DNA from 3 places in the Jeongeupia sacculi genome. Region 3 is predicted to be linked to each of the others. Evidence: predicted binding sites of a transcription regulator. Region 3 holds the regulator's gene; each other region holds the start of a gene.
What was found. The regulator FNR, encoded in region 3, switches genes on or off when oxygen is low (the NO sensors DNR and NnrR bind a similar motif). The targets are predictions, from matches to a motif close to TTGATNNNNATCAA.
Positions count from the first base shown of each region.

Region 1 (2,268 bases), 1.3 Mb from region 3:
AGCCGTGCAGATACACGAGGTGAATGGCGGGCATGGCGTCTCGCTAGGGCTGAAGCAGGGTGGAGCCGGTGGTTCGGCGGGCTTCGAGTTCGCGGTGTGCTTTGGCGGCATCGGCCAGGGCAAAGCGCTGGCCGATTTCGGCGACGACGTAGCCGCGTGCGATCGCGGTGAAGTAATCCTCGGCGGTATCGAGCAGCTCGTCGCGTGTCGCGGTGTAGTGGCCCAGTGTCGGCCGGGTCAAAAAGAGTGAGCCTTTCTGCGCCAAAAGGTTGGGCGAGAACGGCGGCACGGCGCCGGAGGCATTGCCGAAGCTGACCATCATGCCGCGTGGCGACAGGCTGTCGAGCGAACCATCGAAGGTGACCGCGCCAACGCCGTCGTACACCACCGGCACACCGGCGCCCAGGGTGATTTCGCGCACGCGCGCGGCGAAGTCATCAACCCGGTAGTCGATGACGTGATCGCACCATTGGCTCGCCAGCGCGCATTTCTCGGTGCCGCCGGCGGTGCCGATCACGATGGCGCCGAGCGCGCGCGCCCACTGACTGGCGATCTGGCCGACACCGCCGGCGGCGGCGTGGATCAGCACCGTCTGGCCGGCCTTGAGCGGGAAGGTGCGCTTGAGCAGATATTGCGCCGTCATGCCGCGCAGCAGCGTGCCGGCGGCGACGTCGTCGGAAATCGTATCCGGCACCGGCACCAGCCTGGCGGCCGGGACGATCCGGTGCTGCGCGTACGCGCCCGGCGTACCGCCGGCGTAGGCGACGCGATCGCCGGGGCGGAATTCCTTCACACCGTCGCCGACCGCCTCGACCACGCCGCAGGCTTCCTGACCGAGACCGGTCGGCATCGCCAGCGGATACAGGCCGCTGCGGTGATAGGTATCGATGAAATTGACACCGATCGCCGTCTGGCGGATCAGCACCTCACCGGCGGCGGGGGCGGCCAGCGTGATGGTTTCCAGCTGCAGCACATCGGGATCGCCGTGCTGATGGATGCGTATGGCTTGCGTATTCATATGTAGTCCTGAATGGCTGGTTACATTCTAGCGGGGTCGTGCTACGAACGGCCGGCAATAGTGCCGCAAGCATACGCCGGATTCGCTTGGCATATCAGCCTGCGCGCGATGCTTGGCAAGCCCGGTGCGCGCCGGGTTTGACCTTGATCAAGCGGGCTTGGCTTGATTAGGCAAGGCGGCGATCAACACAATATATTGTGTCCATACGGCGCTAATGCACCACATGTTGATAAATTGTTGATGAATAGTTGATAACTCTGATGACCCACACTCCCCAGTATGTGACCAAGCGCGACGGCCGCGTCGCGCCGTTTGCCGCCGATAAAATCGCCGCCGCGATCGCCGCGGCCGGCAAGGCCAGCGGCGAATTCGATACCGACTGGGCGCACGCGCTCGCGGTCACGGTACTCAACCACCTGGCCGCCGACACCACGCCGTCGATCGAGGCGATCCAGGACGCGGTCGAGGAAACGCTGCTCGCCGCCGGCCACCTGAAAACCGCGCGTGCCTATATCGCCTACCGCGAAGCGCATGCGCGTCTGCGTGCCGATACCCGCACCGTGGTCGACGTCGGCGCCAGCATCAACGAATACCTCGACCGCTCGGACTGGCGCGTCAATGCCAACGCCAACCAGGGCTACAGTCTTGGCGGGCTGATCCTCAATACCAGCGGCAAGGTGATCGCCAATTACTGGCTCAACCATGTGTATCCGCCCGAAATCGGCGCCGCGCACCGCTCGGGCGCGATCCATGTACATGATCTGGACATGCTCTCAGGTTATTGCGCCGGCTGGTCGCTGCGGCGCCTGCTGACCGAAGGCTTCAACGGCGTGCCGGGCAAGGTCGAGGCCACGCCGCCCAAGCACATGGGCAGCGCCGTCGGGCAGATCGTCAACTTCCTCGGCACGCTGCAGAACGAATGGGCCGGCGCGCAGGCGTTCTCGTCGTTCGATACCTATATGGCGGCGTTCATCCGCGTCGACGATCTGTCGTACGAGGAGGTCAAGCAGCACATCCAGGAGCTGATCTACAACCTGAACGTGCCGAGTCGTTGGGGCACGCAAACGCCGTTCACCAACCTGACCTTCGACTGGGTGTGCCCGGAGGATCTGAAAGAGCAGATCCCCTATATCGGCGGCGTCGAGATGCCGTTCGCCTACGGCGATCTGCAGGCCGAAATGGAGATGATCAACCGCGCCTATATCGAAGTGATGATGGCCGGCGACGCCAAGGGCCGTGCATTCACTTTC
Region 1 covers NZ_AP024094.1:2,655,878-2,658,145, reverse strand. Annotated here, with positions in the region: gene JLC71_RS12695 (YqiA/YcfP family alpha/beta fold hydrolase) at 1-34, opposite strand, end outside; gene JLC71_RS12690 (quinone oxidoreductase family protein) at 44-1,018, opposite strand; gene JLC71_RS12685 (ribonucleoside triphosphate reductase) at 1,279-2,268, shown strand, end outside.
Region 1: the regulator FNR is predicted to act here: its motif matches at 1,156-1,169, upstream of JLC71_RS12685 (ribonucleoside triphosphate reductase).

Region 2 (2,268 bases), 1.6 Mb from region 3:
CGAGCGCACCACCGAACCATGGCGCCAGGTTTCGGCGATTTCGGCGACGTCGAGGTCGAAGTCCTTCTTGGCTTCCAGCAGCGCAAAGCCTTCGGCAAACGCCTGCATCATGCCGTACTCGATGCCGTTGTGAACCATCTTGGTGTAGTGACCCGAACCGGCAGGGCCACAGTGGATCCAGCCCAGATCCGGGCCCGGCGCCAGCAGCTTGATGAACGGTTCGACCTGCGCCACCGCATCCTTGTCACCGCCGAGCATGATCGTATAGCCGTTGGCCAGACCCCAGACGCCGCCCGATACGCCGGCATCGACGAATTTGATGCCGATGGCGTTCAGCTCGGCCGCGTGGCGCTGGCTGTCCTTGTACATCGCATTGGCGCCGTCGACGACGAGGTCGCCCGGTGCGAGCAGGCCCTTGAGCTTGTCGAACATCGACTCGCTGATCTCGCCCGACGGCAGCATCAGCCAGACGACGCGTGGCGCCGGCAGTTCGGCGATCAGCGCTTCGACCGATTCAAAGCCGAGGATGTTGGAGTTCTCGGCCGACAGTTGCGCGCGGGTGTCCGCGCTGACGTCGAAGCCGTAGACGGTGGCGCCGCTGCGAGCGAGCCGGCGGGCCATATTGCCGCCCATCTTGCCAAGACCGATAAGTGCGATGTTCATGCGTATGTCCTTTTTCTGACGCGGGCCAGGGCGCGGTGTTCACCGTGCCGGGCCCGCAGGGCGGGCGGCGCCTGCTGGACGCGCCCACTGATGCGGCTTTTGTGCCGCCAAGACGGCTAGTCTGGCAGCTTGGCCGAGCAAGTACATCCGGGATTATCGCATCGGGTTTGCGCCGTAGTGGCAAACACTTCGTTACGCTGCATTGCGGCACATCCGCGAAAGCTTGATCTGGATTAAGTCTCTCTTGTCATCGCAGGGCTATGTTCTCGCCCCAAATACACAGGGAGAGCCCATGTCCAAGCCGCAGCTCGTCTGTCCCGCCGGCAGCCTGCCGGCGTTGAAAGCCGCGATCGATCACGGTGCCGACACGGTTTACCTCGGCTTCAAGAACGCCACCAACGCGCGCAACTTTGCCGGGCTGAATTTCAGTGATGCGCAGGTGCGCGAGGGTATCGCCTATGCGCATGCGCGCGGCCGCGAGGTGCTGGTTGCGATCAATACCTACGCCCAGGCCGGGCGCCTGGCCGAATGGCACGGCGCGATCGACAAGGCCGCCGAATTCGGCGTCGACGCGGTCATCCTCGCCGACATGGGGCTGCTGGCTTACGCGCACCGCAGCCATCCGCAACTGCGGCTGCATCTGTCGGTACAGGGCTCGGCGACCAATGCCGACGCGATCAAGCTGGCGCACGAGTGTTTCGGCGTGCGCCGCGCCGTATTGCCGCGGGTACTGACCTTGCCGCAGGTCGAGGCGGTGATCGCCAAGACGCCGGTCGAGATCGAGGTCTTCGGCTTCGGCAGCCTGTGCGTGATGGCCGAAGGCCGCTGCATCCTGTCGAGCTACGCCACCGGCCAGTCGCCGAACACCCACGGCGTGTGCTCGCCGGCGGCGTTCGTGCGCTGGGAGCCGCAAGGCAAGGCGATGGACGCGCGCCTCGCCGGCATCCTGATCGACCGCTACGGCGAAGGCGAGCCCGCCGGTTATCCGACCTTGTGCAAGGGCCGTTTCGATGTCGAGGGCGATACCTACTACGCGCTGGAAGAACCGACCAGCCTCAACACGCTGGCGGTGCTGCCCGAGCTGATGCGCATCGGCGTTGCCGCGATCAAGATCGAGGGCCGCCAGCGCAGCCCGGCTTACGTGACCGCGGTGACCAAAACCCTGCGCGCGGCGATCGACGCCGCCGGCGACGCCCGCTACAGCGTCAAGCCGGCATGGCTCGATACCTTGGCGCCGCTATCCGAAGGCCACCAGCAAACGCTCGGCGCCTATAACCGGCCGTGGAGATGAACATGCAATTAACGCTCGGACCCTTGCTGTACTACTGGTCGCGCCAGACCACGCTCGATTTCTACGCCGAGGCCGCTGGCTGGCCGGTCGATACCGTTTACCTTGGCGAAGTCGTCTGCGCGCGTCGACACGAACTCAAGCTGGCCGACTGGCTGGCGCTGGCCGCCGACCTGTCCGCCGCCGGCAAACAGGTCGTGCTCAGCTCGCAGGCGCTGCTTGAATCGAGCGGCGATTTGATCGGGCTGAAAAAGCTGATCGAATCGGGCCATCCGATCGAGGCCAACGATCTGGGCGCGGTCAAACTGGCGCGCGAC
Region 2 covers NZ_AP024094.1:2,923,159-2,925,426, forward strand. Annotated here, with positions in the region: gene gnd (phosphogluconate dehydrogenase (NAD(+)-dependent, decarboxylating)) at 1-663, opposite strand, end outside; gene ubiU (ubiquinone anaerobic biosynthesis protein UbiU) at 956-1,954, shown strand; gene JLC71_RS14080 (U32 family peptidase) at 1,957-2,268, shown strand, end outside.
Region 2: the regulator FNR is predicted to act here: its motif matches at 887-900, upstream of ubiU (ubiquinone anaerobic biosynthesis protein UbiU).

Region 3 (2,268 bases):
GCAAGGCGACTGCCTGATTGATCGGATGTGGTTGTAGCGTTCGCGAGAACGCTTGCTAAAAGAGCCGCCTTTTGAGGCGGCTCTTTCTATTTGACGATCCAGAAATCAGCTTGGCGCGGCCGGCGCAACCGCTGGCAAACTAAGCAGCATATGCGCCAGTGTCGTCGCCGGTGCCATGAGGCCATGAGGCTGATCGGGCAGGACCTGTTGCAGTGGCGCGGGAATGGGATGAGCCGGCTCGAACGGCAGGTTTTCAACCAAGCCGAGATAGTGTGCCGCATGCTCGCGCGTCTGGTTAAGCGTGCTTTGGGTGAGGCATTGCCAGATGGCTGGATCGTAGGCCCATTGCGCACTGCTCGTGCCGCCGAGCCAGCCGAGAATGGCGAGCGATTGATGCTGCCATCGCTGCAACAGGGCAGCGATAAAGGCCCCTGCACTGGCATTGCCAAGATGCAGCCAGGCGCGAGGCCTTGATGGTGATAGCGCATCAAGTAGTCGCGTAGCCGCTTGAACCGCACCGCTCGGGCCGCCGGCGCCGATCATCCAGCCATGCTGCCGTGCCTGTTGCGGGTCACCATGCGCGACCATATCCACGAGTGGCACATGTTCGCCAAGGCGGCACCGCCATTGTGAAAAATCATCGAGGTTGACGTTGATCAGCACGATCACGCCGGCGGCGTGCAGGTCTGCGGATGCGGGTGGCGCAGCGAGCGAAAACCAGCTGATCCCGCCCGCGAAACGTTCTTCAGTACGGGCCCGGAGCAGGTCGATCAGCGTTGGCGGCGCCAGAACCAGAATGGAAGGCGCCACCGGCAATCAGCTTTGGCAGTTGTTGACGAGCAGTTTGAGCCCATCAACGTCGTGCAATTCGATCAGCCGGTTTTGTACCTTGATCAGGCCTTGATCCTGGAACTTGGACAGCGTGCGGCTGACTGTTTCAAGTTTTAGGCCAAGGTAGCTGCCGATTTCCTCACGCGTCATGCGCAGGTGAAAACTCATCGACGAATACCCGCGTACCTGGAACCGTTGCGACAGATTCAGCAGGAAGGCCGCGATGCGTTCTTCGGCTTTCATATTGCCCAGCAAGAGCATGACGCCGTGATCGCGGACGATTTCCCGACTCATCACCCGATAGAAATGGCGCTGCAGCACCGGAACCTTGCGTGACAGCGCTTCCATCTCTTCGAAGGGAAGTTCGCACACTTCGCTGTCTTCCAGGGCGACGGCGTCGCAGGTGTAATGATCGGCGCTGATGGCATCCATGCCCATCAGCTCGCCGCTCATGTGAAAGCCGGTGACCTGTTCACGGCCATCTTCAGATACCACGCTGGTCTTGAAGAAGCCGACGCGAACCGCGTACAGCGCACGAAAAGGTTCGCCGGCCCGGTATAGCGCTTCGCCGCGCTTGATCGGCTTGCCCTGGCCGATCAGTTCGTCGACTTGCTTCATTTCCTCAGCGCTCAACTCATTGGGCAGGCAGAGTTCGCGCAAGCTGCAGTTCGAGCAGGCTTGGCGCAGTTGTTTGAAGGTGATATCGCGAGACTGAAGGGCTTGTTGCATGGCGGCGCTCAGCTGGTAGGTGGGCAATGACGGCGGGCTGACCGATTACCGTTAGCCGGATAATTGGGTATTGATCGCCATCAAGATTGCATACGTTGATTATCGGCAAGCTTGCGTTAGAGCACAACCGAGCAAAATACCACCAGGCGCCCACAATGACACATCAACAAATCGAATTTGACCGTGCGCTGATCCAGCGGCACGACGGCAAGGGGCCGCGATACACATCGTACCCGACTGCAGACCGTTTCGGCGCAATGGCGCCCGGGAATTATCTTGGTCGACTGGCGCAGTTGCAACCGGGAACGCTCACCCATCCCTTGTCGCTGTATTTTCACATTCCGTTCTGCGACACCATTTGCTACTACTGCGCCTGTAACAAGATCATTACCAAGGATCGCAGCCGCGCCGAACGCTATCTGGATTATCTTGAGCAAGAAATGGATCTGCAGTGTGCGGTGCTGCCGTACAAGCCCCGCGTCAAACAATTGCATTTTGGCGGCGGCACGCCGACTTTCCTCTCGGATGTGCAGTTCGAACGGTTGATGACGGCGATACGTGCTCGTTTCGAACTTGAGCCGCAGGGCGAGTTCTCGATCGAAATCGATCCGCGCAAGGTATCGGTTCAGACGGTGCAGTTGCTTGCAAGGCTGGGACTGAACCGGATGAGTGTCGGGGTGCAGGATTTCGATCCCGCTGTGCAGCAGG
Region 3 covers NZ_AP024094.1:1,310,558-1,312,825, reverse strand. Annotated here, with positions in the region: gene JLC71_RS06100 (phasin family protein) at 1-17, shown strand, start outside; gene JLC71_RS06095 (hypothetical protein) at 106-810, opposite strand; gene fnr (fumarate/nitrate reduction transcriptional regulator Fnr) at 817-1,560, opposite strand; gene hemN (oxygen-independent coproporphyrinogen III oxidase) at 1,716-2,268, shown strand, end outside.